3 regions of the Pseudomonas sp. H3_E04 genome follow, and region 3 is predicted to be linked to each of the others. Evidence: riboswitches for the same ligand, from Rfam matches in the RefSeq annotation. Region 3 holds a riboswitch; each other region holds the start of a gene.
What was found. A riboswitch is a leader RNA that binds a small molecule or an ion and turns the genes downstream of it on or off. The one in region 3 is predicted to bind cobalamin.

Region 1: linked by a shared signal. The riboswitch ahead of AB4N53_RS08340 (ABC transporter substrate-binding protein) and the one ahead of cobW (cobalamin biosynthesis protein CobW) in region 3 are both predicted to bind cobalamin.
Region 2: linked by a shared signal. The riboswitch ahead of cobO (cob(I)yrinic acid a,c-diamide adenosyltransferase) and the one ahead of cobW (cobalamin biosynthesis protein CobW) in region 3 are both predicted to bind cobalamin.

Annotation. Positions count from the first base shown of each region.
Region 1 is NZ_CP162797.1:1,863,212-1,873,546, reverse strand. Features, by position in the region: gene AB4N53_RS08350 (ABC transporter ATP-binding protein) at 1-371, opposite strand, end outside; gene AB4N53_RS08345 (FecCD family ABC transporter permease) at 368-1,384, opposite strand; gene AB4N53_RS08340 (ABC transporter substrate-binding protein) at 1,381-2,394, opposite strand; cobalamin riboswitch at 2,533-2,726, opposite strand; gene phnX (phosphonoacetaldehyde hydrolase) at 2,875-3,702, opposite strand; gene AB4N53_RS08330 (LysR substrate-binding domain-containing protein) at 3,777-4,646, opposite strand; gene AB4N53_RS08325 (MFS transporter) at 4,657-5,952, opposite strand; gene psrA (iron-containing alcohol dehydrogenase PsrA) at 6,083-7,174, opposite strand; gene phnE (phosphonate ABC transporter, permease protein PhnE) at 7,285-8,103, opposite strand; gene phnC (phosphonate ABC transporter ATP-binding protein) at 8,106-8,897, opposite strand; gene phnD (phosphonate ABC transporter substrate-binding protein) at 8,894-9,760, opposite strand; gene AB4N53_RS08300 (LysR substrate-binding domain-containing protein) at 9,870-10,335, shown strand, end outside.
Region 2 is NZ_CP162797.1:279,242-289,576, forward strand. Features, by position in the region: gene AB4N53_RS01300 (C40 family peptidase) at 1-317, shown strand, start outside; gene AB4N53_RS01305 (PQQ-dependent sugar dehydrogenase) at 444-1,757, opposite strand; gene AB4N53_RS01310 (hypothetical protein) at 1,824-2,408, opposite strand; cobalamin riboswitch at 2,571-2,800, shown strand; gene cobO (cob(I)yrinic acid a,c-diamide adenosyltransferase) at 2,883-3,494, shown strand; gene AB4N53_RS01320 (cobyrinate a,c-diamide synthase) at 3,491-4,873, shown strand; gene bluB (5,6-dimethylbenzimidazole synthase) at 4,870-5,520, shown strand; gene cbiB (adenosylcobinamide-phosphate synthase CbiB) at 5,517-6,425, shown strand; gene cobD (threonine-phosphate decarboxylase CobD) at 6,418-7,410, shown strand; gene AB4N53_RS01340 (cobyric acid synthase) at 7,407-8,858, shown strand; gene cobU (bifunctional adenosylcobinamide kinase/adenosylcobinamide-phosphate guanylyltransferase) at 8,979-9,500, shown strand; gene cobT (nicotinate-nucleotide--dimethylbenzimidazole phosphoribosyltransferase) at 9,497-10,335, shown strand, end outside.
Region 3 is NZ_CP162797.1:1,159,381-1,169,715, forward strand. Features, by position in the region: gene AB4N53_RS05325 (sugar phosphate isomerase/epimerase family protein) at 1-122, opposite strand, end outside; gene AB4N53_RS05330 (ATP-grasp domain-containing protein) at 119-2,539, opposite strand; gene AB4N53_RS05335 (PLP-dependent aminotransferase family protein) at 2,536-3,816, opposite strand; gene AB4N53_RS05340 (2OG-Fe dioxygenase family protein) at 3,816-4,568, opposite strand; cobalamin riboswitch at 4,907-5,117, shown strand; gene cobW (cobalamin biosynthesis protein CobW) at 5,217-6,281, shown strand; gene cobN (cobaltochelatase subunit CobN) at 6,285-10,133, shown strand; gene AB4N53_RS05355 (ATP-binding protein) at 10,248-10,335, shown strand, end outside.

The DNA.
Region 1 (10,335 bases), 700 kb from region 3:
GCTTGCTCGACGATGGCGTCGTCGGCGGGGGACCACGGTTGCAGCGCCGATAACCACGGCGTACGCCCCAGCGCCACGGCGTCGAATACGCGGATGCCATCGTCGGTATCGGCCTGTTGCTCAACCACCGCAAGCGTCTGCGCGATGCTGCGCCGCGACATTGTGCCCAGCGCCTGACCGTCGAGCTGCACCTGGCCTTCGTTCGGCTCACGCAGGCCGGCGAGCAGTTTCAGCAAAGTGGATTTCCCCGAACCGTTCGGGCCGACAATGCCCAGCGTCTCGCCGCGCTGAACGTCGAGACTGACACCGTTAAGCAACTCGGCGCCACGCACCTTGAAGCCCACACTCGCACAACTCAATACCGCGTTCATCGTGCCGATCTCCGGCCCACCAGAATCAGGGCGAACACCGGCGCGCCGACCAGCGCGGTGATCACGCCGACCGGAATCACCTGACCCTTGATCAGGGTCCGCGACAGCACATCGGCGGCAATCAGAAACACCGCGCCGCCCAGTGCACTGGCGGGCAGCAGACGCGCATGCCCCGTGCCGAGCAACAACCGCGCGGCGTGGGGAATCACCAGGCCAACAAAGCCGATCGAGCCGACGATCGACACCATCACCGCCGTCACCAGCGCGGCGCAGCCGATCAACAGAATTTGCACACGTCGCACTGGAATGCCGAGGGATGCCGCCGAATCCACGCCGAAGGTAAACGCATCCAGCGCCCGCCGGTGCCACAGGCAAACGACCAGCCCGAGCAAGGCCACTGGGACCGCCAGCCACACCGACGGCCAGCGCACGCCGCCGAGATTGCCGAGCAGCCAGAACATGATCCCGCGCGCCTGTTCCGAACTGGCCGAGCGGGTGATCAGAAACGCGGTGAGGGCGTTGAAAAGCTGCGAGCCGGCGATCCCGGCAAGAATGATCTGTCCGGTACCGCTGGCCGTGCCGCTGACCCGCGCCAACAGGATCACCAGCGCGAACGCCGTCACCGCACCGGCAAAGGCACCCACCGACAATGAAATCGCCCCTGCGCCGACGCCAAGCAGCGCGACCATCACCGCGCCGGTCGAGGCGCCAGCGGAAATTCCCAGCAGATACGGATCGGCCAACGGATTGCGCAGCAGCGACTGCAAAATCACCCCGCATGTCGCCAGACCGGCGCCGCAGGCCGCCGCGACCAAAGCGCGAGTCAGGCGATAGTTCCAGACAATGCCTTCGTCGATCGGGTCGAGCACATAACCGGCACCCCACAGCTTGTTGGCCAGCACCTGCAACACCACGCTCGGCTCGATTGAAGTCTCACCAATGGCCACGCCGCCGATCAGCGCGACCGATAGCGTCAACAGAACCAGCAGCAAACGGATCAGGCGTCTGCTCATTGCGACAGGTCGTAGCCGTTGATGGCCGTGGCCAGTTGTGCGAGGCCGTCGAAGGTGCGCAGGCTGGCCTGCATGGCCATGGCGTCAAGAATGATGATGCGGTTGTGCTTGACCGCGTCCATGTTGCGCGTCACTGGATCACTGCGCAGAAAGGCGAGTTTCTTCTGATAATCGTCAGCCGGGAAACGCCGACGATCCATGCGCGCGATGACCAGAAACGTCGGGTTGGCCTTGGCGATGGTTTCCCAGCCGACGGTCGGCCATTCTTCATCCGACTCGACGACGTTGCGCACGCCGAGGGTGCTGAGCATGAAATCGGGAACGCCTTTGTGTCCGGCCACGAACGGCTCGATGTCCATCTCGGCGCTGGAGAACCACACCAGTGCACTGACGTCTTTGCGCTGCTGTTTTGTCGCCGTGGCGATCGACTGTGCGAGGCTGGCTTTGAGCTGCTCATTGAGCTGCTCGCCGCGCGCCTGCACGTCGAAAATCGCCGCCAGTTGGCTCACGGCTTTATAGATGCTGTCGATGCGGAACGGCGCCAGCCGCGTGCCGTCCGAGCCGACGAGGTTGTCCTTGGCTTCGCAATCAGAGGGCAGCAGATAGGTGGGAATCTTCAGTTCATGGAACTGCTCACGGGTGCCGACCGCGCCTTGCGGGCCGACCATCCATTCCAGCTCGACGGCGACCAGTTCCGGGCGTTTGCCGATCACCGCTTCGAAACTTGGCTCGTTGTCGGCGAGACGCTCGACCCTGTCGTTCTGCGTTTTGTATGTGCCCAGCACATCGTTGAACCACAGCGAAGTGCCGACGACTTTGTCGCCCAGGCCCAAGGCATAAAGCATTTCCGTACCGGCCTGGCCGATGGTCACCGTGCGCGCAGGAGCGTGCTGAAAGGTCAGGCTGCTGCCGCAGTTTTCGACGGTCAGCGGATACGTAGTCGGCGCCGCTTGCGCCAGGGCGCAAAGACTCAGAGCGGTGAGCAGGGTGGCAACGCGGGGCAGCAGCATGGGGCAGTCTCCAGGGGAACCGTACGTGAGCGGGCGGGTACGGTTGGAAACACACCTCGGGCGCGGTCGTGGAAACTGCGCAAGGCCGGCATTGAAAAACGCGCACGGCACGATGTCCTTCCCGGACACCCCGCCGGTTAGTCAGTCACTGTGCCGGCAGGTCTCCTGACTGATGCGTCATCGCCACGCTCCGGCCTTCCCGGGATTCACCCAGTGGCAGTCAAGGAGCAGGCTCGGCACCTACAGTTGCGGGGGCAGTTCCGATTGATGCTGTGCAAGCATTTCGGATTCCCTATTAATTCCGTGTGGAAACCGGCGGCGGCATGGTAGTCGATCGAGCCGCTGAAGGGGAGACCAATCTATCGCGACGAGCATTAGCAGCAGGCGTCTGCTGTCACGCCAACCTTGCTTCCGGCAGTTCAAGGGAGTGATGGGATCGTTCCCACGCTGAGCGCGGGAACGATCACGGTCAGGGCCGACTCAGCTGGCTTGCGGAGTTTCACCCCGGGCCAGACGCGCATTGATGTCGTCGATCACCTGAGGCAGTTCAGCGATGGTATCGATCAGGTAATGCGGGCGCGAAGGGGCGAACATCTTGCCGATCCGCGCGCGTTCTACCGCCAGTCGATCCGACGCCAACGCCTTGTATTGCTCATAGGTCAGGCCCAGCGCGTTGCCGGAACAGGTCAACGCCACCGTCCACATGCCGGCGGCGCGCCCTTCGAGAATTCCCGGCCAGGTGTCGTCGACCTTGACGCAGGCGGCCACGTCATTGATGCCCAGGGCAATCACGTTGGCCAACGCCTGCGCCGGATATGGACGGCCATTGGGCACTTCATCGGTGGCGACGACATGGTCGGCGACGTAGCCATTTTCCTCTGCCAGTCCGACGACCTTGGCCATCACCACCGCCGGATAGCCCGAGCACGAACCGATTTTCAAACCCTTGTCGCGCAACGCCGCCATCGCCTCGAGTGCACCCGGAATCAACGCCGAATGCAGGGCGATTTTTTCGATCTGCAACGGCATGAATCGTTCGTAGATCGCCGTCACATCGTCGTCACTCGGCAAGCGGTCAAACGCCGCGCGGTAACGTTCGGCAATCTGCGGCAGGTTGCACAGGGTGCGGATGTGATCCCACTTGCCCATGCCCATTGGCCCGCGCGCTTCCTCCAGCGACACGGCGACGCCGAACTCGGCAAAGGCTTCGACGAAAATCTGCGTCGGCGCAAACGAGCCGAAATCGACAACGGTGCCGGCCCAGTCGAGGATCGCGGCTTGCAGATGAGTCGGTTGTTGGTACTGCATGGTCAATCTCCGTTTTCAGGTAAGCGTGGGCCGTCCCTCGACAATGAGGTAGGCGGTTCAAGGGGCAGGGCTGATCAGGTCAGCGGTGGATTCGCATCAAACAGTTCGGCAATCACTGGCCGGTTCCTGCGGATGCCGAGGCAGCACAGGTGGTATTCGATGAAGAACGGGTGATCGACAAAGGTGATCGGCCTGGTGCCCGGGGTCTCGGCGTATTCCACGGCCGAGACAAAACCGATACCGATGCCTTTGACGATCGCGTGGACGATGGCTTCGCGGCTGTTGAGTTGCATGACGCAATTGAGCTCGATATCGAGCCGTTTGCAGCTTTCTTCCACCAGTTGCCGGGTACGCGCACTGGATTCGCGCATCACCCATTTTTCGCCGCTGATTTCACTGACGTGAACCTGCGCCTTACCGGCCCACGGATGGTCATCGCGGACCACGGCGATGATCGGATAACGGTGATACAGCCGCGTGTGGAAGCGCTCATCGAATTCCGACAAGGCCAGAATCGCCACGTCGATATCGAAGTTGAACAACCGCGCCAGGGTGTCCTTTTCCGAGGAAAACGAGGTTTCCAGTTCGATATCCGGGTGGCGCTGCATCAGCTCATAGGTCAGATTCATGGCAATCGGCGGTGACACCGCGCCGAGGCGCAGCATGCCGGTCTTGCGCTGCTTGAAGCTCTGCAACAGTTGCACGGCTTCATCCTCCTGACCGAACAGCCCCTGAGTGATCGCATAGAGCTTGTGCCCGGCGGCGCTCATTTCGATGTAGCGGCCACGGCGATGAAACAGTTCGACCGAGAAGGTGTTCTCCAGTGCGTTGACCTGTTCGCTGACGGTCGGCTGACCGACGCAGAGGTACTCGGCAGCAAGGGTGAAGCTGCCGGTCTTGGCTACCGCATGAAACGAACGCAACCACTTGTGATACTGGTACATGCAAGCCCCGTCAGCGTCGAATGAACAATGCCACTGCCGCGCTGCACAGGCAGGCACTGGTGACCACTATGAAGATGAGAGACGTGTTTGCTGTGGTGTCAAGCAAACGACCGATCAATGGCTCGGCCAATCCGGCGAACAGATAGGAGGAAAAGTTCATGATTCCGGTCGCCGTACCGGCGCGTTTGGCACCGACCAGATCCGGGCACAGCGCCCAGAAACTCGACGCCGGGCCGTATACGAAAAAGCCGCAAAGGAACAGGGCGATCAGGCCGATGACGCTGTGTGGGGGCAGGCTCCACATCCACAGGCTGGTCGCGGCGCCGAGCAACATATAAAGCATGATCGCCAGATACCGCTTGGAGCCGAACAACTTGTCTGACACCCAACCGTTGCTCAACGCGCCAACCGCCATGCCGACGGGGAGGGCGACGGTGATCCATTTCGGATCGATCATGCCGTCACCACTTTTCCAGTCAGCGCCTAGAAAGTGCACCGGCACCCAGACGATCAAGCCGTAGCGCGCCGCGTTCTGAAAGCCCAGTGACAGCGCGGCGATGAGCAGGCGAGGGTTCTTCAGTACGGCTTTGTAGCGTTGTGCCGAGGATTCGACTTCACCCTGTGCCGCTTCCTGATGTTTGTCGTCAGCGTTGGCCACACCGGTATCACCCACCGGTTCGAAGCCCAGATCCTGTGGGCGTTCGCGTGCAACCAGATAGAAAATAATCCCGCCGGCGAGCATCAGCAGCACCGGCAAACGGAAGATCCAGCGCCATTCCAGTTGCAGTACTTCGAGCACGACGATAGAGGTGACGTAAGACAGAACCGAAGCGCAGCCGGCGGCGAAAGTGTAGAAGCCATACACCTTGCCGCGCTCGCCCGCCGCCCACCAATTGGCAATCAGCCGACCGCCCGGCGCCCAGCCCAAGGCCTGAAAGTAGCCGTTGACGCCCCACGGCAGAATCAGGCTGGTGAAACCACTGGCGAAACTGGTCACCCAGTTTGCCGCGCAGGACAGCACAGCCCCCAGAGTCATGATGCGTCGACCACCGAATTTGTCGGCGAGGTTGCCGTTGATCGCCTGACCAATCGCGTAGGCCCAGAGCATCACCGCAGAGGCCCAGCCGAGAGTTTCCTTGCTCAGACCGAACTCGGCCTGAATCCCCGGAATGGCAAAACCGAACGTCTGCCGACCGGTGTAAAAAAACAGGTAACAGAACATCGCCGCCAGCAGCATGCGCCACTGGGCGACCCGGAACGAGGCAGAACGTTCGGCGAGACCAGGCATTGTTTCGGCACGATTCATGATCTTTTCCTTATTGTTGTCGGTTCCCGTCGGGTGTCGTCGGCGGGGTGCACTCTTTTATGGTGCGACAGGAAATCACCGCGGCTGCATGCCGCTGGCGGTGCTTGGGTGACTCGGGTGTTATCAGGCGTCAGGCGGCTTGCGAACCGATGAAGTTCTTGCCGCGCGCGCCCTGCATCGCGAGCTGGATGATGGCTTCGGCGTCCTTGGCCGAAACGCCGTAATCGGCAAACTCGGTCTTCACCCCGAGGCTGTGCAAGAACTCGCGCAACTGCTGCTGGGCTTTGCCCAGGTCCGCGCCGAATACCCTTTGCAATGTACGGTCGCGAGTGGCGTCGTGGCCCCAGGCCAATCCCAAAACCATTGGTAGGGTGAAGGAGCAGGCGATGCCGTGGGGTAAGCCGTGGCGCAAGGTCATCTCATAGGAAATCGAATGCGCCAGCGCGGTTTTGGTGTTGGAAAACGCCAGTCCGGCTTTGAGCGCAGCGAGCGCCATGCGGCTGCGCAACTCGTGACTGGAGAGATCTTTGTGCAGGCGCGGCAGGCATTCCAGAATGTCCTCGATCGCGGAAATCGCGAAGGTGTCCGAGACCGGGTTGGCGTTGACGTTCCAGATCGCCTCCAACGCATGAGACAACGCATCGAGCCCGGTAGAGACGGTGACGCTGGCCGGCACAGTGAGCATCAGTTGCGGATCGATGATCGCTACCCGTGGCCAGGTGCAGTCCAGGTGCAGCGAGTATTTCTTTTGGCTGGCGCTGTCCCAGATCGTCGCCCACGGCGTGACTTCGCTGCCGGTGCCGGCAGTAGTCGGTGCGGCAATCAGTTGTTTGCAACGGGCCGGGGTGAATGGTTTGCCTGTCGCCAGCAGGCTCAACAATTCATCGAAACGGCCGGATTCGGTACCGACGATCAACGCTTTGGCAGTATCGATGGCGCTGCCGCCTCCGACCGCGAGCACCACGTCGCAAGCCCCTGCATGCTGCCAGAAATGCTCGTAAGTGTTGCGCAGATGGGCGACGTCCGGGTTGGGCTGAACGTCTTCGAACACATAGACCAGACGCTCGCCGAGCAAGGCTTGCAGGCGATCGACCAGCCCCAGCCCACGCGCTTCTGGAAAGGTCACAAGGGCCACGGTCTGCTGTTCGGTGAGGGCGGCGAGGTCTTGCAGGCTGCCCCAGCCGAAACGGGTATCGACGGGGTTCTGGAAGCGGGCAGTCATGGTGAATCCTTCTTGTTGTTGTCGTGTGGCGCCATACTCAGCGCCCGTCGACAACGGCTCAAATCGATAATTCGCAGGTTTGAATCGGTTCAGCCGATAGCAGCTGTACGCTAGTGCGCCGAACCGCTCTGGATCGCCGCGCGCAGGCGGCTGGAGATGGCGTCGGCGACGATCACCATGAAGGTGATGACGATGATGCAGGTCGCGGTTTCCTGATATTTGAACAGCTTGAGACTGCTCACCAGCTCGAACCCCAGGCCGCCAGCGCCGACCATGCCGAGCACCGTGGCCGAGCGCAGATTGACTTCGAAGCGGTACAGAATCACTGCAATCCACGCGGTGATGACTTGCGGCAAAACGCCAAACACGATCACCTGCAATGGCCGCGCACCGGTCGCTTGCAGCGCTTCAATCGGACCTTGGTCGATCTCTTCAATGCTTTCGGCGAAGAACTTGCCAAGCATGCCTACACCATGCAGCGCCAGCGCCAGTACGCCGGGAAATGGGCCGAGCCCGACTGCCGAGACGAAGATCAGCGCGAGGATCAGTTCGTTGATGCTGCGGGTAAAATTCAGTGCCTGACGCGTGGCGTGAAACAGCCAGCGGTTGCGGCTCAGATTACGTGCGGCGAGAAACGACAGCGGAACTGCCAGTAACACGCCAAGCAAGGTGCCCCAGATGGCGATCTGCAGGGTTTCCACCGCTGGTGCGACCAGACGCGCAAGAATGCTCAGATCCGGTGGGAAGGTGCGCGAAAGGAAATCACCGATCTGCGGCAACCCCGCCGCCAGTTCACCGAGGCTGAGCTGCGCGCCTTGCGCGCTCCAGTTCAGCGTCCACAGCACGATCAGGACGACGGCGCCGGTGGTCAGCCAACTGCGCGGGCCTCGTGGACGATCGCCGACCCACTGATAGTTTTGCGATTGCATGCTCAGGCCCTCGAGGCGTTGCGGTAAGACAGGGTGGGCGTCGGGATTCCGGCGCAGGCTTGCGCCGATTGCCCCGGATAGATTCGCGCCAGATCGGCGTCGGTCATGCTCGACGCTTTGCCATCGAACACCAGACTGCCGTTGGCCAAGCCGACCACACGGTCGCCAAACTCACGGGCGTATTCGACCTGATGCAGATTGCACAGCACGGTGATACCCAACTCGCGGGTGGCATCGCGCAGATACTGCAACACCAGGCGCGCGCTTTTCGGGTCGAGGCTGGCAATCGGTTCATCGGCCAGAATCACTTGCGGCCGTTGCGCCAAGGCGCGGGCAATGCCGACGCGCTGCTTCTGTCCGCCGGACAGCGAATCCGTGCGCTCGCCAGCCTTGTGCGCCAGTTCAACACGCTCCAGGCATTGCATGGCCAGTGCCACATCGTCACGGCGGAACAGCTGCAGAATCGAGGCGAGCGTGCCGACGGAACCGAGGCGACCGGTCAGTACATTCTTCAGCACACTCAGGCGCGGCACGACGTTGTGGTGCTGGAAAATCATCGCCACTTCACGGCGCAAAACGCTGGTGTCAGGGCAGGCCAGGGCATCGATGCCGGCCACGTTCAGCGTGCCGCTGTCGGCCTGTGCCAGGCGATTGATACAGCGCAGCAAAGTCGATTTACCGGCGCCGGACTGACCGAGTACTACGACGAATTCCCCTGCACCCACCTCAAGGTCAATGCCGCGCAACACCGGGTTGCTACCGTAGTCTTTGGTCAATTGGCGGATGCTGATCATTTCATGCTCCGCAAATCGAGATCGAGCACCTTGGCGGTTTCGCGCACTACGTCGTAAGAGGCGTCGGTGGTCGGCTGGAAACCATTGAGCACGCCCTGATCACCCCACGGCACATCCTTGATTGAAGCCAGCGCGTCGGCGACCTTCTTCTTCAATTGTGGATCGAGCGCCTTGCGCCAGACCATCGGCGATTCGGGGATCGGCCTGGAACTCCAGACGATTTCGAAGTCATCCTGCTTCACCACACCTTTGGCCACGGCACTGGCGAAGATGCGGTCAGCCACGGCCGCAGCGTCGACTTTCCTGTTCTCCACCGCGAGGATGCTGGCGTCGTGGGAACCGGAGAAAATTACCCGTTTGAACAGGCTGTCCGGAGCAAAACCGGCCTGCTCAAGGCCAGCCTTGGGAAACAGATGCCCGGACGCTGAGCTCGGGTCGACGAATGCAAACGTATGCCCCTGCAGGTCGGCCAGCGAATGAATCCCGCTGTCCTTGCGCGCCAGAATCACGCTTTTGTAAGCGCTCTGGCCGGTCTTCTTGGTCACCGCCACTGAGAACGCCTCGACATCCGCCACCGAGGTCGCCAGCACGTAGGAGAACGGCCCGAGGTAAGCGACATCGAGCTTGCCCGAACGCAGCGCTTCAATGATGCCGTTGTAATCGGTGGCCACGAACGGCATCACGGGCATGCCGATCTTGCTTTGCAGATCGTCGAGCACTTGCTTGCTCGATTCGATCATTGCCTGGGAGTCTTCCGAGGGGATCAAACCAATGGTCAGTTTGTCTTTGGCCCAGACCTGGCTGGCGCCGAGGGCAATGACGGTGAGGCTGGCGACACGCAGAAACTGTTTGATTGTTTTCATGGCATTCCACGGTGTGGTTGGGAGTTGCCACAGGCTAGGTCTGTCACGTGACAGTCATTCAATCAATTCAATATGGGAAACAGCAGCTATGTATTGATGGAGTCTATGGATGTCCAGCGCCAAATTGCGGGCCTTTCTCGCCGTTGCCCGTCACGGCAGTTTCAGTGCCGGAGCACGGGCGACCGGGCTCAGCCAGCCAACACTGACCACGCAGGTGCAGAGCCTGGAACGTCAGCACAACGTCGAGCTTTTTCACCGGCGTGGGCGGCGGATTGAGTTGTCGGATGTTGGTCGGCAGTTGCTGCCAATCGCGCAACGACTTGCCTTGCTGGAGCTGGAAGCGCACAACCTGCTGCGCGATTCCGGGCGGCTCGACAGCGGCCAGCTCAAGGTCGGTGCAGTGGGGCCGTTTCATGTGATCGAGATGGTCGACAGCTATTTGCAACTGCATCCGAATATCGACGTGTCGATCCGCGTCGGCAACTCGGCTCAAGTGCTGTCGGATCTGGAAAACTATGTGACCGACATCGCCGTGCTGGCGGGGCGGCAAGATGATCCGGCGTTGTGCTCAGTGC
Region 2 (10,335 bases), 880 kb from region 3:
GCAGTGGTCTGATCGGTTTCGTCTACCGCGACGCGGCGGGAATTTCGCTGCCACGCTCCACCCGGGAAATGATCGTCATGCAGGCGCCGAATGTCGGCAAGGAAGGCTTGCAGACGGGCGACCTGATCTTCTTCGCCACCAACGGCGGCTCGCAGGTCAGTCATGCGGGGATTTACGTCGGCGAGGGGCGCTTCGTGCATGCGCCGGCCACGGGCGGCACGGTCAAGCTCGACAGTCTGTCTAAGGCTTATTGGCAGAAGGCGTATCTGAGCGCCAAGCGGGTGTTGCAGCCGGGGCAGCTGGCGCATAACCCCTAGCGCGTTGCATAACTAAATGTGGGAGCGAGCCTGCTCGCGAAGGCGGAGTGTCAGTCGACAATGATTTGACTGATAAACCGCTTTCGCGAGCAGGCTCGCTCCCACATTTTTTGCTTCGCGCTTAGCTCACTTGCTGGCCGAAACGCGCCAAATTTTGTTCCCGACATCATCCGCCACCAGCAAGCCACCTTGCTGATCGATCACCACGCCCACCGGGCGGCCCAGCGCGTTTTCGTCCTTGTCGAGGAAGCCGGTCAGCACATCCACCGGTTGCCCGGTCGGCTTGCCGCCAGTGAACGGCACGAAGATCACTTTGTAGCCACTGTGCGGTTTGCGATTCCACGAGCCGTGCTGGCCAATGAACGCGCCTTCCTTGAATTGCGCCGGCAGGCTGTTGCCCTCGGCGAAAGTCAGACCCAGCGAAGCCGTGTGCGGGCCGACGGCGTAATCCGGCGCGATGGCCTTGGCCACCAGATCCGGATTCTGCGGTTTGACTCGCTCATCGACGTGTTGACCGTAATAGCTGAATGGCCAGCCATAGAAGCCGCCGTCCTTGACCGAGGTGATGTAGTCCGGCACCAGATCGCTGCCGATTTCGTCACGCTCGTTGACCGCTGTCCACAATGCGCCGCTGGTGGGTTCCCAGGCGAGGCCGTTGGGGTTGCGGATACCCGAGGCGAAGATCCGGTGATTGCCGGTTGCGCGATCGACTTCCCAGATCGCGGCGCGGCCTTCTTCCTGATCCAGACCGTTTTCGCCGACGTTACTGTTCGAGCCGACGGTGACGTACAACTTGCTGCCGTCCTTGCTGGCGATGACGTTCTTGGTCCAGTGGTGATTCAACGTGCCGCCGGGCAAGTCGACAACTTTGATCGGTTGGGTCTTGATCTCGGTGGCGCCCGGCTCGTAATTGAAACGCAGCAGGCGGTCGGTGTCGGCTACGTACAAATCGTTGCCAACCAGCGTCATGCCAAACGGCGAGTTGAGATTCTGCAGGAACACCGTGCGGGTTTCTGCGACGCCATCGTGGTCGGCGTCGCGCAGCAGGGTGATGCGGTTCGGGCTGGGCACGCCGGCGCCGGCCTTGCCCATGACTTTCTTCATCACCCAGCCGCGAATGCCTTTGCTGTCGTCAGGCTTGGGCGGCGCGTTGGTTTCCGCCACCAGCACATCGCCGTTTGGCAGCACATAGAGCCAGCGCGGGTGATCAAGGCTTTCGGCAAACGCGGCGACCTGGGTACCGGCCACTGCGGTCGGTTTCGTGCCGTCCGGCCAGCCCACCGCCGGGGCGATGTTGACTGTCGGGATCAGCGTCTTGTTCGGTTCGGGCAATTTCGGCGACGGGCCGGTGCCGTCGGAGACTTGCAGGCTGGAGGTTTCACCGCAGGCGGCGAGCCCGCCTGCGACGGCGATGATAAGAGCGAGTTGGGCCTTGCGCATTGCTGATCTTCCCTATGAATGCATTCCTAAACATAGAGGAGGGCGCAGGCCCGATGGTTCAACTGCTCAACCGCGGGCTTCCTTGAACAGCACGGCGATGCCCGGATGATAGTTGCCCGCGTCGCTGTGCAATTTGCGATAGGCGTAGGGGAAATACCAGGCCACTGCGCAGGTGTGTTCCTTTTGCAGGTCGTCGACCATGTCCTGCAGTTCTTCGGGGCTGGCGCTGTGCTGGGCTTTTTGCGGAGCGACGAAGAGGCAGCCGAGCTTCAGATCGCTGGCGTAGCTGATGCGTTTGGCATCCACGGTGATGTCGAGCAGGGCCTGGGTCAGGTTGAGGTTGTTGACCCGTGGCCAGCGTTGCGTGGCCTGAATGAACGCGCGGTCTTCGGCGCCGGCAATCAGCAGGTCCGCGCGGGCATTGCGCTCGCCTTCTTCGTTCTGTTTGCGCGTGGCGGTGTCGGTCAGCGTGACCATTTCCGCCATCCACGCCGCTGCCGATAGCAGGCCGAGATTGGCTTTCTCGTCGTGCCAGTACGGCGTGTCGTTGTCGCCGCGTACTGTGTTGTAGCGATCGATACAGTCAAACCAGCGTTCCAGCACCGGGCGCAGAAATTCCAGGCGCGGGTTGCTGATGATCATGCCTTGCATCGTCGTCATCCTTATTGTTGTAGTGGGCTTTTTGAAAAAAGCATGGCTCTTTGATATCACTTGTCACAGTCTGGCACAAGATTGCCGCTGCACAATTGATCAGCGGCAGTTATTCGCGCCCGAAGCGCCTCTTCAATTGACGCTCCACCCCCAACCCTCTAACCTTCGCCGCTTGTTTCAGGTGCTCTGTGGCCCCGCGTCGACAGAGTGAAACAGGGAAGCCGGTGAGGGTGGACTTCAAGCGAAGCCACGACGATCCCGGCGCTGCCCCCGCAACGGTAAATGAGTGAAAACTGCGCCTTGAGCCACTGCCTCGAAAGAAGCGGGAAGGCGCGCAGTCAGGCGAACCGCCGCTCATGAGCCCGGAGACCGGCCTGATCCATCTCAGCGGCATCACGGTGGGCGATGCCAGGCTTTTTGCCGTCTATTCTTGTGCCTGCCCGCCGTTATCCAGCCTCAACGGAGAGCTCCCCCATGACTGATTCCCCCGAGCGTGACGAACGCCATCTGGCGCGCATGCAGCGCAAGAAAGCCGTGATCGACGAACGCATCGCCAATTCGCCCGACGAGTGCGGCCTGGTGCTGGTGTTGACCGGCAATGGCAAAGGCAAAAGCAGCTCGGCGTTCGGCATGCTCGCCCGTGCCATGGGCCACGGCATGCAGTGCGGCGTGGTGCAGTTCATCAAGGGCCGCAACAGCACTGGCGAAGAATTGTTCTTCCGCCGCTTCCCCGAGCAGGTGCGTTTCCACGTCATGGGCGAAGGCTTCACCTGGGAAACCCAGGATCGTCAGCGCGACATCGCCGCAGCGACTGCCGCTTGGGAAGTCTCGCGCGAATTGTTGCGCGACCCTTCGATCGGTCTGGTGGTGCTCGATGAATTGAATATCGCCCTCAAGCACGGCTACCTCGATCTCGATCAGGTGCTCAGCGATTTGCAGGCGCGTCCGCCGATGCAACACGTGGTCGTTACCGGTCGCGGCGCCAAGCCGGAAATGATCGAGATGGGCGACACAGTTACCGAAATGGGCATGCTCAAACACGCCTTCCAGGCCGGAATCAAAGCGCAGAAAGGCGTCGAACTTTGAAGCAATCACGTCACTGCCCGGCGGTGCTGATCGCCGCGCCGGCCTCCGGTCAGGGCAAGACCACCGTCACCGCAGCGCTCGCCCGATTGCATCGCAATCAGGGGCGCAAGGTCCGCGTATTCAAGTGCGGGCCGGATTTTCTCGACCCGATGATCCTCGAGCGCGCCAGCGGTGCACCGGTGTATCAACTGGACATGTGGATGGTCGGCGAGCAGGAAAGTCGCCGGCTGTTGTGGGAAGCCGCCGCCGAGGCCGACCTGATTCTGATCGAGGGCGTGATGGGCCTGTTCGACGGCACGCCATCCAGCGCTGATCTGGCGCGCCACTTCGGCGTACCGGTGCTTGGGGTGATCGACGGTACCGCCATGGCGCAGACCTTTGGTGCTTTGGCGCTGGGCCTGGCGAAGTATCAGCCGGACTTGCCGTTCGCTGGCGTGCTGGCCAACCGCGTTGGCACCTTGCGCCACGCGCAATTGCTCGAAGGCAGCCTCACCGAAGGTCTGCGCTGGTACGGCGCACTGTCCCGCGAGACCGGCATCGAATTGCCGAGCCGCCACCTGGGCCTGGTTCAGGCCAGCGAATTGAATGATCTGGACCTGCGTCTCGACGCGGCCGCCGATGCGCTCGCCAGCAGTTGCCAAGTTGCACTGCCACCGGCCGTTGAATTCGCCGCGCCTGACGTCATCGCCGCCGAACCTCTATTAAAAGGTGTGCGCATCGCCGTCGCCCGCGATGAAGCGTTTGCCTTCACCTATGGCGCCAGTCTCGATCTGCTGCGGGCGATGGGCGCCGAGCTGCAGTTCTTCTCGCCGATCCGCGACACGCAATTGCCCGAGGCGGACAGCCTGTATTTGCCGGGCGGCTATCCAGAGCTGCATCACGTCGCGCTGGCGCAGAACATCTCGATGCTTGCAGCAATCCGCGCGCACCACGCGGCGGGCAAGCCGTTGCTCGCTGAATGTGGCGGGATGCTTTATCTGCTTGATTCGTTGACCGATGTCGAAGGTACTCGTGCTGAGCTGGTCGGTTTGCTCAAGGGCGATGCAGTGATGCAGAAGCGTCTGGCGGCGCTGGCGTTGCAAGCGGTTGAGCTGCCGGAAGGGGAGTTGCGCGGGCATACCTACCATCATTCGCTGACCACCACCGAGCTGACGCCGATTGCCCGTGGGCTGAGTCCCAATGGCGGGCGCGGCGCTGAGGCGGTTTATCGCGAGGGGCGGATGACGGCTTCCTATGTGCACTTTTATTTTCCGTCCAATCCGACCGCAATTGCTGCATTGTTTGCGCCAGACCGTGAGGCCGCCTTCGCGAGCAGGCTCGCTCCCACAATGGATCACCTGAACCCTGTGGGAGCGAGCCTGCTCGCGAAAGGGCCATGACCGACAACACTTTCTCCGAAGCCGAACGCGCAGCGGTCTACAAAGCCATCGCCGAACGTCGCGACATGCGCCATTTCACTGGCGGAAGCGTCGAGCCGCAGTTGCTGCGTCGTCTGCTCGAAGCCGCTCATCAAGCGCCAAGCGTCGGCCTGATGCAGCCGTGGCGCTTCATTCGTATCAGCGATCGTGCTTTGCGCGGGCAGATCCGCGATCTCGTCGAAGACGAACGTATCCGCACCGCCGAAGCCCTTGGCGAGCGCAGCGATGAGTTCATGCAGCTCAAAGTCGAAGGCATCAACGATTGCGCCGAAGTGTTGGTGGCGGCGCTGATGGACGATCGCGAGAAACACATTTTCGGTCGGCGCACGTTGCCGGAAATGGACATGGCTTCACTGTCCTGCGCGATCCAGAATCTGTGGCTGGCCTCCCGCGCTGAAGGTCTGGGCATGGGCTGGGTCTCGCTGTTCGAGCCGCAGGCCCTGGCGGATTTGCTCAAATTGCCGGCCGGTGCCAAGCCGCTGGCGGTGTTGTGTCTCGGCCCGGTCAAGGAGTTCTATCCGGCGCCGATGCTGGTGCTTGAAGGCTGGGCGCAGGCGCGACCGCTGAACGAGTTGCTGTACGAAAATTATTGGGGAGTGAGTCAATGAGTGTGGCGTTGCTGAGTGTCGCTGCGGTAGCGCTGGATGCGCTGCTCGGTGAACCGAAACGCTGGCATCCGCTGGTGGCGTTCGGCAATTTTGCCGGGCGCATCGAGCAACGCTTCAACGCCGGCGGTCGTGGTTGGCGCAGCCATGGTGTGACCGCATGGGTGCTCGCAGTGCTGCCGCTGACCCTGCTCGCCACGGCACTTTCCTGGGCACCCTATGTGGGCTGGATCGTCGAGATCCTCGCGCTGTATTGCGCCCTCGGCATGCGCAGCCTCGGCGAACATATTGCGCCGGTCGCGGCTGCGTTGCGCGCCGATGATCTGGACGAGGCGCGCAAGCGCGTCGGCTATCTGGTCAGCCGCCAGACCGATGAACTCGACAGCACTGCGGTGGCCCGCGCCGCGACTGAGTCGGTGCTGGAGAACGGCAGCGATGCGGTATTCGCTGCGCTGTTCTGGTTTGTCGTCGCCGGCGCACCGGGCGTGGTCCTGTATCGCCTGAGCAATACCCTGGATGCGATGTGGGGTTATCGCAACGAACGCTTCGAACGTTTCGGCTGGGCGGCGGCGAAAATCGACGACGTGTTGAACTACATTCCTGCGCGTCTTGTGGCATTGACCTACGCACTGCTCGGCAAAACCCGACTCGCACTGAAGTGCTGGCGCACCCAGGCGCCGAAATGGGACAGCCCCAACGCCGGCCCGGTGATGGCGGCCGGTGCCGGTGCGCTGGGCGTCGAGTTGGGTGGCCCGGCGATCTATCACGGCGAACTGCATGAGCGCCCGCAACTGGGCGAAGGTGCGCCGGCCGATGCCGATTCCATCGAGCGTGGCTGGCAATTGGTCCAGCGCGGCGTATGGTTGTGGCTGCTGATGCTTTGCCTGGGGGCGGAATTTTATGCTTGAGCACGGTGGCCGACTGCGCAAGGCTGCACTCGATTACGGGATCGCCGAGGCCGACTGGCTCGACCTGTCCAGCGGCCTCGCGCCGTGGCCGTTCCCGATCCCGGAGATTCCGCTGCGCGCCTGGGCGCGCTTGCCGGAAACCGATGACGGACTGGAACAGGCGGCCTGCGATTACTACGGCGCCGCGCAGGTGTTGCCGGTGGCCGGTTCGCAAATGGCCATCCAGTTGCTGCCGCGTTTGCGCCGGGCCGGCAAGGTTGGCGTGTTGTCGCCGTGCTATGCCGAGCATGCCGAAGCCTGGCGGCGCAGCGGTTACATCGTCCGTGAAGTGCTCGAGCAGGAAGTCGAATTCTTTCTCGACAGCCTCGATGTACTGGTGGTGGTCAATCCGAATAATCCGACCGGTCTGAGCCTGACCCCGGCGCGCCTGCTCGACTGGCATGCGCGGCTGGCGCAACGCGGCGGCTGGCTGGTGGTCGACGAAGCGTTCATGGACAACACGCCGCAACTGAGCCTGGCGCCCTATGCGCATCAGGTCGGGCTGGTGGTGTTGCGTTCGTTCGGCAAGTTTTTCGGCCTGGCCGGGGTGCGCCTCGGTTTCGTTCTGGCCGAACGCAAGTTGCTCAAACTGCTCGCCGAACAGGTCGGGCCGTGGGCAGTGAGCGGGCCGACGCGGGTGCTCGGTACGGCGTGCCTGCAAGACACCGAGGGGCATACCCGTCAGCGGATCCGCAGCGATGAAGCGAGCGAACGGCTGGTGGCGCTGCTGACCCGTTGCGGTTTTGCACCGCAGGGCGGCTGCGCACTGTTTCAGTGGCTGATCACCGAGCACGCCGAGGCGCTGCACGAATTCCTCGCCCGGCGCGGCATCCTCCTGCGCCTGTTCAGCCACAACAGCAGCGTGCGTTTCGGCCTGCCAGCGGATGCCGCGCAAGCGCTGCGTCTCGAACAGGCTTTGCAAGCGTTCGCCAAGGACCACCCATGACCACTCTGATGGTGCAAGGCACCACCTCCGATGCCGGCAAAAGCACACTGGTGACGGCCCTGTGCCGCTGGGCCACCCGCGAGGGCGTGGCGGTGGTGCCGTTCAAACCGCAGAACATGGCGCTCAACAGCGCAGTGACCGCTGACGGCGGCGAGATCGGCCGCGCGCAGGCAGTGCAGGCGCAAGCGGCCGGTCTCGAGCCGCACACCGACATGAATCCGGTATTGCTCAAGCCCAACAGCGACACCGGCGCGCAAGTGATCATTCATGGCCGCGCGGTGACGACGATGAACGCCGTCGCTTATCACGATTACAAGGCCATCGCGATGCAAGCGGTGCTCGCTTCCCATGCGCGGCTCAGCGCGGAGTATCCGCTGGTGATGGTCGAAGGCGCCGGTTCGCCAGCGGAGATCAACCTGCGTGCCGGCGACATCGCCAATATGGGCTTTGCCGAGGCAGTGGATTGCCCGGTTGTGCTGATCGCCGACATCAATCGCGGCGGCGTATTTGCGCATTTGGTCGGCACGCTGGAATTGCTCTCACCGAGCGAACAGGCGCGAGTCAAAGGCTTCATCATCAACCGCTTTCGCGGCGATATCGCCTTGCTGCAACCGGGCCTCGACTGGCTGGAGCAGCGCACCGGCAAACCGGTGGTGGGCGTGTTGCCCTACGTGATGGACCTGCACCTTGAGGCCGAGGACGGCATCGACCAACGCCAGACCGACAAGGCCGAGCAAGTGTTGAAAGTGGTGGTGCCGGTGCTGCCGCGCATCAGCAATCACACCGACTTCGACCCGCTGCGTCTGCATCCGCAGGTCGATCTGCAATTTGTCGGCCCTGGGCAGGCAATTCCCGCCGCCGATCTGATCATCCTGCCGGGCTCGAAAAGCGTGCGCAGTGATCTGGCTTATCTACGCGCCAATGGTTGGGACGCAGCAATCAATCGGCATCTGCGCTACGGCGGCAAGGTGCTGGGGATTTGCGGCGGCCTGCAGATGCTCGGTGAACAGGTGCACGACCCGCTCGGGCTCGAGGGCGCTGCCGGCTCCAGCGCCGGTCTGGGGCTGCTGGCGTTCGAAACGCAGCTCGAAGCCGAGAAGCAACTGCGCAATGTGCGCGGTCGACTGGCGCTGGAAGACGCCGCGGTCAGCGGTTATGAAATCCATGCTGGCGTAACCACCGGGCCGGCGCTGGAAAACCCGGCGGTGCATCTGGACGACGGTCGTTGCGATGGTGCGCAAAGTGCCGATGGCCAAGTGTTCGGCACCTATCTGCACGGCTTGTTCGAATCCCCCGAGGCGAGCGCGGCGTTGTTGCGCTGGGCGGGCTTGAGTGATGTGCAAGAGGTCGATTACCACGGCTTGCGCGAGCGTGATATCGAGCGGCTGGCGGATCTGGTGGAGAAGCATCTGGATACCGGGCTGCTGCGCCAGCTCTGCGGGATTTGAGTTGTCCGGGCTGGCCTCTTCGCAAGCAGGCTCGCTCCCACAGGGAACTGCGATCAACGGTGGGAGCGAGCCTGCTCGCGAAGGGGCCGGTTGCCTTACCACACATTTTTGGATGAACCCATGCTCCAATTGATCCTCGGCGGCGCCCGCTCCGGCAAGAGTCGTCTGGCGGAAAAACTCGCCAGTGACAGCCGTCTGGCGGTGACCTACATCGCCACCAGCCAGCCGCTGGACGGCGAAATGAACCAGCGCGTTGCCCATCACCGCGCACGCCGCCCGGTCGAATGGGCGTTGATCGAAGAGCCGCTGGAACTGGCCCGCGTGCTGCGCGAATCCGCCGGCGCCGAGCGCTGCCTGCTGGTCGATTGCCTGACCCTGTGGCTGACCAACCTGCTGATGCTCGACGACGCTGAACGTCTCGCCGCCGAGCGTGAAGCCTTACTCGACTGCCTGGCGTCGTTGCCGGGTGAAATCATTTTTGTCAGCAACGAGACCGGAATGGGTGTCGTGCCGCTGGGCGAATTGACTCGCCGCTATGTCGATGAAGCCGGTTGGCTGCATCAAGCTCTGGCCGAGCGCTGTCAGCGAGTTGTCCTGACCGTCGCCGGCCTGCCCCTGACTTTGAAAGGACCTGCGTTATGAGCCCGACCTGGTGGCTGAACCCGTGCAAAACCGTGAACTCGGACATCATCGCGCAAGCGACCGAGCGCCAGCAGCAACTGACCAAACCGGCCGGTTCGCTGGGGCGCCTTGAATCGGTGGCCGTGCAACTGGCCGGTCTGCAAGGTCAGCTCAAGCCAACGCTGGATCAAGTCTGGATCGCGATTTTCGCTGGCGATCATGGCGTGGTGGCGGAGGGTGTTTCGGCTTATCCGCAGGAAGTCACCGGGCAGATGCTGCTGAATTTCGTCAGCGGCGGCGCGGCGATCAGCGTGCTGGCGCGTCAGATCGGTGCGCAACTGGAAGTGGTCGATCTGGGCACGGTGAATCCGGCGCTGAACCTGCCCGGCGTGCGCCATCTGAACATTGGTGCGGGAACGGCGAATTTCGTCCAGGGCGCAGCGATGACTCAGGCGCAGGGCGAATTGGCTTTGCAGGCCGGTCGCGAAAGCGTGTCGCGCGCGAAAGCCGCCGGTACCCAGTTGTTCATCGGCGGCGAGATGGGCATCGGCAACACCACGGCGGCCAGTGCGCTGGCCTGTGCCTTGCTCGATTGCCCGGTGGCGCACCTGACCGGTCCCGGTACCGGGCTGAATGCCGCTGGCGTCAGCCACAAGGCGCAAGTCATCGAGCGCGCGCTGGCGCTGCATGTCACGCAGCGTGGCGATGCCTTGCAGACGCTGTTGAATCTCGGCGGTTTCGAGATTGCCGCGTTGGTCGGCGCTTATCTGGCCTGCGCGCAGGAAGGCATCGCGGTGCTGGTCGACGGATTTATCTGTACCGTCGCCGCGCTGGTCGCAGTGCGCTTGAATCCGGC
Region 3 (10,335 bases):
AGATCAGTGATCGAACCAAGGATGTCTGCGGGATTGTCGTACACATTGGTTGAAAACGAGATCAGCGGAAAGTCAGGGCTGATCGGTCCATCGATGTGGTACAGCGTTTCGTCTCTGCTCATTGCACCTGTCCTTGGGGATTGAAAGGTGGGTTGGAAATCGCCGCGTTGAAAAGCACCGGGTCATCCGCTTCACAGCAGGCGAGCAATACGTAGCCGTGGCGATCGGCGGAGCGGTGGATGGGGTGGCCGAACTTCTCGTGATTGAGGCTTGCCCGCAAGGCGAATGGTTGTCGCAGCAGGCTTGCCTTGAGTGGCTGCGGATCGGTTGCAGGGTCCGCTTCGATGTAGCGGATGGCCATTTTCACAAACTGTTTTGCGGGCGTCGGCAGCGCAATGCCGGTCATGCCGGCGATCGTGCTGGCGGCGAGATGCACGCCGGTGGTTTTCCAGACCATTTCCCAGATCTGGTCACCGCCGAAGCGGGTCTGGGTTTCGATGAAATGCAGGCGTGAACCGTCGAGCTTGATCTCGGTATGCGCCGGCCCCCAACGATTGCCCATGCGCTCAAGCAGCCACAGCACTGCCTCTTCGATCCGGGCGCGACTGGCGCTGTCGAGCGTGGCGGGAAAATCATGTCCGGTCTCAACGTAGCCCGGCGCGCCGCTGGTGTGTTTGCGGGTGATACCGAGAATCTGATGGTGTCCGTCCAGGCTCAGGGACTCGACACTGTATTCGTCACCCCGGGCGAACGCTTCGATCAGATTGTTGCCTGCAAGCGGCAGACGCTCGGCATCTTCCGGCGTGTCGATGGCGTAGACGCCCAGGCTGCCTGAGCCATCGACGGGTTTGACAATGGCCGGGCCGTGGCGAAGGACGAAGGCGCGAACTTGTTCAACGCTGCTGACCGCGTCTGCCGGCAGTTCGTAGCGGCTGCCCTGGAGCAACTGGCGGAAGCGCAATTTGTCGCGGCTGACTTCGACGCTGCGCACGTTGTTGTGGCTGATGCCCAGCTTTTGCCCCAGTTGCGAGGCGGGCAACAGACCCAGTTCCGAGAACGATACAACGGCGTCGAAGGGGCGTTGCCGGTGCAGCCGCGCAATGGTTTCGCTGTAGGCCGACAGATCGGCGATGTCCGTCGTCAGCACCAGGGTGGCATGTTGACGCTGGTAGTCCGTGACCGCCGTCGGCTGTTGCACAAGGGTAAAGCGCAGCTGGCGCGCAGTGTCCCAATCCAGTCCTGAATCGCGCCCGCCGATTACCAGAACATGCCTGGTATTGGTTGCAGTAGCGTTTTCGCCGTAGACATCGATGTCGGCGACCGCCAGCAGTGATTGACGCAAGCTTGCCGTGTCGGGCTGTTTGAATTCGACGTAGAGATAGTTTTGAAAGCCGTGGCTGACCGGGCCGATGGCATCTCCCGGATTCACGTAGGCATACCAGCGCTGAAAACCCGGCACATCGGTCAGACGTTCGGCGTCGTACACCCCATCAAAGAGACGGTCAGAGCGGGCGAAGGGTGTGGCGATGCCGAACGGTGTAGGCGTGTCACTGGCCGACGGCAGCGTTTGTGCGCTGAGCGCCCGGTGGTAGCAGACGTCCAGCGCCACGCCCCAGGCTTGCCGGATGACGTGAATCCGGCTGCCTCCCGGGCGTGCACCGACTTCAAGGATTCTGGGGCCGTTGGCGGTGAGAATGAATTCGACATGGGCAAAGGTGCCCTTGAGCTCAAGCGCTTTGACGGCATCGTGGGCCAGACGCTGGCAGCGCTCGTGCAGATCCGCATCGGCTGCAAGCGTCGAGGGTGTGTAACGGGCAAAGTGGTGGAAGTCTGCGCGACCGATATCGACGCCAGCGATGACGTCGACGATTGCAAAACTGTGGATCGTGCCGTCAGGTTCGATCGCGCAGTCAATGGAGTGGTTGGAGCCGTGAAGGAATTCTTCCAGCAGCAGTTGATCGCTCTCGCGGTCCTTGCCGGCGACATAACGCTGCAGCAGTGGCCATTCGTGGCTGGCATAGTCGAGCAGATCCCGTTGGTCATGAATGCAGCGCACAAACAGACTGCTGTAAAGGCTGGCCGGTTTGAGAATGAACGGGTAGGGCAGCTCGGCGGGGCGCGCCAGCAGATCGTCGATGCGTACCTCGCGCGACATCACGTGCAGATCAGGGTTGTCCGATTGCTGAAAGCGTTGACGCTGCAGGAGCTTGTCCAGCGTGTTTTCGACGTTGCGGTGCAAATGAGCCAGTGCCGGAATCGCCGTGCACAGCCGGGCCGTGGTTGCGACGTAGCTTTCACGGAAGTTCAGCACGCTGGTGAAGCGGTGCTCGTGCAGCAACTGTTGCGTCAGTTCAACCAGTTCGGCGGTCAGTCCTTTGGAAAAGTCGTACAGCGCGACCGGCGAAATCCGCTTCGCGTCGGCAATCTTGCTGGTTACGCGGCTGTCGGCAATCAGCAGTGGTTTGATGCCCTCGGCCAGCAGGCCCTCGTACTCGCCATCACGGACGTTGCCCAGAATCAGGCAGGCTGGCGCGCTCATTGGCGACTCTCCCGGTCGAAGCTGTAATGAACCTGATTCAAACGCTGGCAAATATGTGCCAGGCGGATGCGGTCGATGCCATTCGCACCACGGATCAGGACGTTACGGATGATTTGCGCCAATGCCTCGAGATCCTCTGTGGTGATGCCCAGACGAGTGATTTCCTGAAGCCCGAAGCGCAGGAAGTCGCGACCGTTCACTTGCTTGTTGTTGACTCGGATGCCCAGCTCATTGAGCTGCTGCGCCGCTTGCCTGGCCTGTTCACCTTCGAGCAGCAGCAAGTGGGTGTCGGTGGGGTGCAGTCTCCAGCCTGGCATGTCGGCCAGCGCGTCGTGCAGTTGCTGGCTATTGGCACACATGCGCCGGGCGTAGGCCTGGCCGAAACACTCGGTTTCGATGAGGGTGACGAACAGTTGCAGCAAACCGGGCAGATTCGGCGATGACACCAGCCCGCCGCTGAGCGTTTGCTCGATCGACCGCGCCAGATCGGCGCGGCGCGTGACGATCAGCGCCCGGTGCGGACCGGCCATGGATTTGTGGGTATTGCCTTGCAGGATGTCGGCACCTTCGTCGAGCGGATTCGGGAATGCCTGACCTGCGATCAGTCCCAAGGTGTGTGAGGCGTCATAAAGAATCAGGGTGTGCTCGAGGCCGCAGCGGTCGAGTAACGCGCGCAACGGCTTGATAGCGATGGCGCGGATGGTCAGGCCATGATCGAGCAGCACTGCCGAAGGAGGCGCAGCGAGTGACCGAACGACCTGCTCGAAATACGCCAGATCGATTTGCCCGTCTGTTGTCAGCCGGCAATAAACGCAGTGCCTGCCGATTCGTCGTACCAGTGGCCCAGTGGCGAAATGCCCGCCACTCTCGGGGGCCAGCGACACAATGGTGGCCCCTGATTCAGTCAGGGCAGCCAATACGCTCAAGGTGCAATGGACGCCGGATAGCACGCGGTATTCGACAAATGGCGCGTTGAACATTGCCTGCGCGGCTTGCGTTGCCAACGCCTTCAATGTTTCGACTTCAGGAAAATGTTCGACCTGCATACCGTTGAATTCGGCGGCGTAGCGCTGCCCGTCAATGGTCTTGGCATTGAACAGATAGCGCTCGTAGTGGCGGTTTTGCCCGAGCGTGCGCGCAGTATCTGACAAGATGTTTTCATTGGCCGTCAATGACAAAGTGCAAGTTCGCCTGGACCAGGCTTGCTGGAACTGCTTCAGAATAAAATCATGTGTGTCAGGCATGGCAATGGGAAGTGCATGATTTGAATGATTCATTAGTAGTCCGCCAGGTCGAAGTCGATAATCAACATGTCGCGGCTGCCGCGATCGGAATGAATGCCTGATGTTTGCAAGGAAGAAACTTCGTGCGTAAGTATTCGGTCATTCAGGACGATAGTTTCCAGATAGTCCGTAAGCGTTGCGCTGAACACACAGCCGCGTTCGTCATGAAATACCCGGCTTTCGCCGCCGATGACATGCTGGCGATCAATCAGGTGTTGAAAAACAAAGTCATGCCCATCCCGATGCCGGCCCTCCGGCGTGGCGTGCCCGTCAGTGCCTGGATCGCAGAGAATGCGGAACTGGTGGCAGGTCACCAGCCAGTCGCGCCGCCCGACCGTCAACTCCATGAGCGCCAGATCGGCGGCCAGCAACGAGCGCAACACTGCGGACTCGATGAACGTCGCTTCGCTGCGCTGGTAGGTGCGCTGGACGCCGCCCAGTAGCGGGTTGTGCGCTTCGGTCTGAAAGAAGTGGCAATCGGGCAGCGGCGCCCACTTGCCTTCGCGGTGGCGATATTCGAATTTGCAGATGCGCCTCTCGCGGCTACCGTGCTGCACGCTCAAATACGTATCCGGGCACAAACGCTCCCAGGTTGCATTGAAATTGCGGAACTCTGTTTGGCCAAGCGATGCAAGTTCGGCCGATGGATAATCGTAACTGTGCGCGTAGTGGCAATTAACCAGTAATTCGGAAAGTTGTTTTAATACGGCTGCGTCTGATTGCCGTAATGCGTTGCCAGCACTCATGGTGCTGGCTCGCTGACAGAGTGGGTATGAAAAAACAGGATTGAACGCTGACGAAAATCAGGCATGCCGAAAATCCTTTTATGTGTGATTCATAATCCGTATGAATATTTATAGTTCATATCTTGTTTCGATTTATCAATTTGGTTTTTGTAAAGAAATGTAATTCGTTGGATTAATGGCTCTGGTTCAGGCTTTAGCGTGATTGAGTTATTAGTGTGCGTATTCATGTATGTAGGAAATAACTTACAAATAACTGACAGGGGTTCGTCGTATATATATGAAAGTTCATCTCCATATAACGAGATCGTTGCAGATGTTGACCCGCCCCCCGGGCATGCGTAGCCTTGCGCTTTCGAGGTTCTTCGGCACTTGCCGAAGCTAAGAAGGGAACGCGGTCGAAGCCGCGGCTGCCCCCGCAACTGTGAACGGTGATGTTCGTTGCCACGCCACTGCCAGCTCAACCGATGAGCAGCGGGAAGGCGCAGCGAATGCCAGGCCCCGCGCCTGAACGCCGTCAGCCAGGAGACCTGCCTCGTCACAGATTCTCACTACAACCGGGCGGGGTGATCCGGTGGCGAATGCTTCCGGCGTGCACGCGCGCTGCCGGTTCTCGTCCCGTATGCCCGCCGCTTGCCAAAGGGCATACCGATGAAAACACTGGCCAAACTCCCCGTCACCATCGTCACCGGTTTCCTCGGTTCGGGCAAAACCACGCTGCTGCGGCACATGCTCGACAACGCTCAGGGCCGGCGTATCGCGGTGATCGTCAACGAGTTCGGCGAGCTCGGCATCGACGGTGAAATCCTCAAGCAATGCACCATCGGCTGCACCGAAGAAGAGGCCAGTGGCCGCGTTTATGAGCTGGCCAACGGCTGCCTGTGCTGCACGGTGCAGGAAGAATTCTTCCCGGTAATGCGCGAACTGGTCGCCCGTCGCGGTGATCTTGATCACATCCTTATCGAAACCTCCGGTCTGGCCCTGCCCAAGCCGTTGGTGCAAGCCTTCCAGTGGCCAGAAATCCGTAGCGCCTGCACCGTCGACGCTGTCATCACCGTGGTCGACAGCCCGGCTGTTGCTGCTGGTACGTTCGCCGCGTTTCCGGATCAGGTCGATGCCCAGCGCAAACTCGATCCGAACCTCGACCACGAGTCGCCGCTGCACGAATTGTTCGCCGATCAACTGGCCAGTGCTGACCTGGTCATCCTCAACAAAGCCGACCAGACCAGCCCGGAAGATCTCGCTCGGGTACGCGCTGAAGTCGCCGAAGAGCTGCCGCCAGCGGTGAAAATCATCGAGGCCAGCAACGGCCGCCTGCCGCTGGACGTGCTGATCGGTCTCGGTGCCGGCTCCGAGGAGCACATCGACAGCCGCCACAGTCACCACGATCACCATCACGACGGTGATGACGACGATCACGATCATGACGCCTTCGACTCGATCTCCATCGAACTGCCGCAAGCCGATGAAAGCCTGCTGCTCGATGCTCTGACGCAACTGGTGGTGCAGCACGGCATCCTGCGCGTCAAAGGTTTCGCCGCTATCCCGAGCAAACCAATGCGCCTGCTGATCCAGGGCGTCGGTACACGTTTCGACAGGCATTTCGACCGCCAGTGGGGTGCCGAGGAAGCGCGCGTCACGCGCCTGGTGCTGATCGGTCAGGAGCTTGATGCGGCACAACTCGAAGCGCAATTGCGCGCTGCGCTCAGCGTTTAAGCCATGCACCTGCTCAGGACCCAGCCTGGCGGATTCGTCTCGGACGACAACATTGCCGACCTCGGACAAACCCCCGCCGAGCTGGTGATCCTGTGCAGCGGCGATTCCAGCCTGGCGCTGCTCGCCGAGGCTGCGCAGCAACTGCCCGATGATTATCCGAGCCTGCGTCTGGCCAACCCGATGCAGGTGCAGAATCATGCCTCGGTCGACCTGTATGTCGACGAAGTGCTGCGCCACGCCAAGGTCATTCTGATCTCGCTGCATGGCGGCATTGCCTATTGGCGCTACGGCGTCGAGCGGCTGGTCGAGTTGTCGGAGCGCGGCGTACAGCTGATCCTGGTGCCCGGCGATGACCGCCCGGACCCCGAGCTCAGCGACTTGAGCACAGTCAGCGCCGAAGTGCGCGATCGACTCTGGCAATTTCTGCGTCAAGGCGGCATGGGCAACGCGCTGGATTTCTTCCGTTGCCTGGGCAACCAATGGTTCGCCCGCGATTACCCGTGGAGCGAACCGCACACCCTGCCGCGCACGGCGATTTATCACCCACAGAAAACCAGCGCAGCCCTGAGCGATTGGCAAACCGAATGGCGACCCGCTCAACCGGTGGCGGCGCTGTTGTTTTATCGCTCGCATTTGCAAGCGGCGAACACCGCTTTCATCGATGTGTTCTGTCAGCGTTTGCAGGCGGCCGGACTCAATCCGCTGCCGATCGCGGTGGCGAGTCTGAAAGAAGCCGGTTGCCTGTCGGCGGTCGAGGATTGGCTCGACGAGGTCGAAGCGGGGGTGATCCTCAACACTACCGGTTTCGCTCAGTCCAGCCCCGAAGCGCCGCATTTGCGCCCGTTCCGCCGCAACATTCCGGTGATTCAAGCCATCTGCGCCCAAGACAATGAGCCCGGCTGGCGCGACAGCGAACAGGGCCTGGGGCCGCGCGATCTGGCGATGCACATTGCCTTGCCGGAACTTGACGGGCGCATCATCAGCCGACCGATCAGCTTCAAGGATCTGGCCTGGCGCAGCGAGCGCAGTCAGTCCGATGTGGTCTGCTATCGCGCCCAGCCCGAACGCATGGATTTCGTCGCCGAACTGGCGCGGCGCTGGATCGCTCTGGCGCGTGTGCCCAATGGCGAAAAACGCATCGCGCTGATCCTCGCCAACTACCCGACTCGCGACGGCCGTATCGGCAACGGTGTTGGTCTCGATACGCCGGCGGCGGCGCTGAACATCCTGCGTGCTCTGCGCGACGAGGGTTATCCGATCACCGCTGAGTTGCCCGATAGCGGCACCGAGCTGATCCAGCAACTGCTCGGCGGCGTCAGCAACGACCTCGACAGCCTCGATCTGCGCCCCTGTCAGCAGAGCCTGGCGATGGACGATTATCTGGCAATGTTCAACGCGCTGCCGGAGACCAATCGCGCGGCGGTGGTCGAACGGTGGGGATCGCCACACAACGATCCGATGTGCCGCGACGGCCGTCTGATGATCGCCGGTCTGCGTTTCGGTCTGACCTTTGTCGGCATTCAGCCGGCCCGGGGTTATCAGGTCGATCCGAGCGCGGTGTATCACGACCCGGATCTGGTCCCGCCGCACGGCTATCTGGCGTTCTATTTCTGGTTGCGCAACACCTACGGCGCCCACGGCGTGATCCACGTCGGCAAGCACGGCAATCTCGAATGGCTGCCGGGCAAAGGCGTTGGCCTTTCGGAGAATTGCTGGCCGGACGCGCTGCTCGGGCCGCTGCCGAATATCTATCCGTTCATCGTCAACGACCCGGGCGAGGGCGCCCAGGCCAAACGGCGCACGCAAGCGGTGATCATCGACCACCTGATGCCGCCACTGACCCGCGCCGAAACCTATGGGCCACTGCGCAATCTGGAGTTGCTCGCCGACGAGTATTACGAGGCGCAACTGCTCGATCCACGCCGCGCCCGTGAGTTGCAGCGCGACATTCTGCAACTGGTGCGTGACACGCAGATCGACCGCGAATTGCAACTGGATGCCGCGCTGGACAGCGACGCCGATGCGGCGATCTGGTTGCCGCGTCTGGACACTTATCTCTGCGATCTGAAGGAATCGCAGATTCGCGATGGGTTGCACATCTTCGGCGAATCGCCGGGCGGGCGCTTGCGCATCGACACGTTGCTGGCGTTGCTGCGCATCCCGCGCGGTGACGGCAAGGGCGCGCAGTCGAGCTTGTTGCGAGCGTTGGCCAAGGCGTTTGAGTTGGGCTTCGACCCCCTGGATTGTGCGTTGGCAGATCCTTGGAATGGCCCGCGGCCGACCGAGTTGCAGGCCGTCAGCGAAGAAGTCTGGCGCACCGCCGGCGACACCCGCGAGCGCCTCGAATTGTTTGCCGCAGACCTGATCTCCCAATCACTGAATGTACCCTGTGGGAGCGAGCCTGCTCGCGAAAGCGGTGTGTCAGGCAATTCAATGTTGAATGACACACCGCTATCGCGAGCAGGCTCACTCCTACAGGGATTGGGGTGGGCTGAGGTTGATTCGATACTCGATCATCTGCGCGAAGTCGTCGCTCCACGTCTCGACGCCTGCGGGCCGGCCGAAATGCGCGGTCTGCTCGACGCCTTGAACGGTCGTTTCGTCCCCGCCGGCCCCAGCGGCGCGCCCAGCCGTGGCCGCCTTGACGTGCTGCCCACCGGGCGCAACTTCTACTCGGTCGATGTACGCAACCTGCCGACAACTACCGCGTGGCGCATCGGATTCCAGTCGGCAACGCTGATTCTCGAACGACACTTGCAGGATCATGGCGATCACTTGCGCCAGTTGGGCTTGTCGGTGTGGGGCACCGCAACCATGCGCACCGGTGGCGATGACATCGCCCAGGCCATGGCGCTGATGGGCGTGCGTCCGGTCTGGGCCACGGGCAGTCAGCGCGTGGATGATTTCGAAATTCTGCCGCTGAGTCTGCTCGATCGCCCGCGTGTTGACGTGACACTGCGGGTTTCGGGGTTTTTTCGTGATGCCTTTGCCAATCTGATCCGCCTGTTCGACGCCGCCGTGCAAGCGGTGGCCGCGCTGGACGAGCCGGACGACTTGAACCCGCTGGCCGCCAAAGTGCGCGCTGAACGTGAAGCGCTGCTGCAATCGGGCGCCGATGAGGACACCGCGCGGCGTCAGGCCGGGTGGCGCATCTTCGGCGCCAAACCGGGGGCGTACGGCGCCGGGGTGCAAAGCGCTATCGACGGGCGCCTGTGGCAAACCCGCGAAGACCTCGCGGATGTCTACCTGAACTGGGGCGCCTACGCCTATGGCGGCGCTGACGAAGGTACGGCCGCCCGCGAGCAATTCAGTCAGCGCCTGAGCCAGGTGCAGGCAGTGCTGCAAAACCAGGACAATCGCGAGCATGACCTGCTCGATTCCAATGATTATTACCAGTTCCAGGGCGGCATGCTGGCGGCGGTGGAGAGCCTGCGAGGCGAGGCGGCGGCCAGCTATCACGGCGATCACAGCCAGCCGGATCTGCCGAAGATTCGTACCCTGAAAGAAGAGCTGAACCGCGTGGTGCGCTCGCGCGCGGCCAACCCGAAGTGGATCGACGGGGTCAAGCGTCACGGCTACAAAGGCGCGTTCGAACTGGCCGCGACGGTAGATAATCTGTTCGCTTTCGATGCGACTACACAGTTGATCGATGATCATCAGTACGCGTTGCTGGCAGATGCCTATTTGCTGGATCCAGCGACCCGGGATTTTGTCCGTGAGCATAATCCCCATGCGTTGCGTGACATGACCGAACGCATGCTCGAAGCGCAGCAGCGCGGGATGTGGCAGGAGCCGGGGGCTTATAAAGAGGCGCTGGAGAATCTGCTGTTGGATATCGAGGAAGATATGTAGCCGCTAAAAAGCTACCCTCACCCCAGTCCTCTCCCTCTGCGAGAGGGCTAGGGTGAGGGCAACAACTGACACACCACAACGTGATGACCATCCACGACCACGAAAGAGAAACCCATGATCGACACCCCGCATTTCCCGCTCTCCGCCGTGGTCGGCGCTGATGACTTGAAGCTCGCCCTGTGCCTGACTGCCATCGACCCGA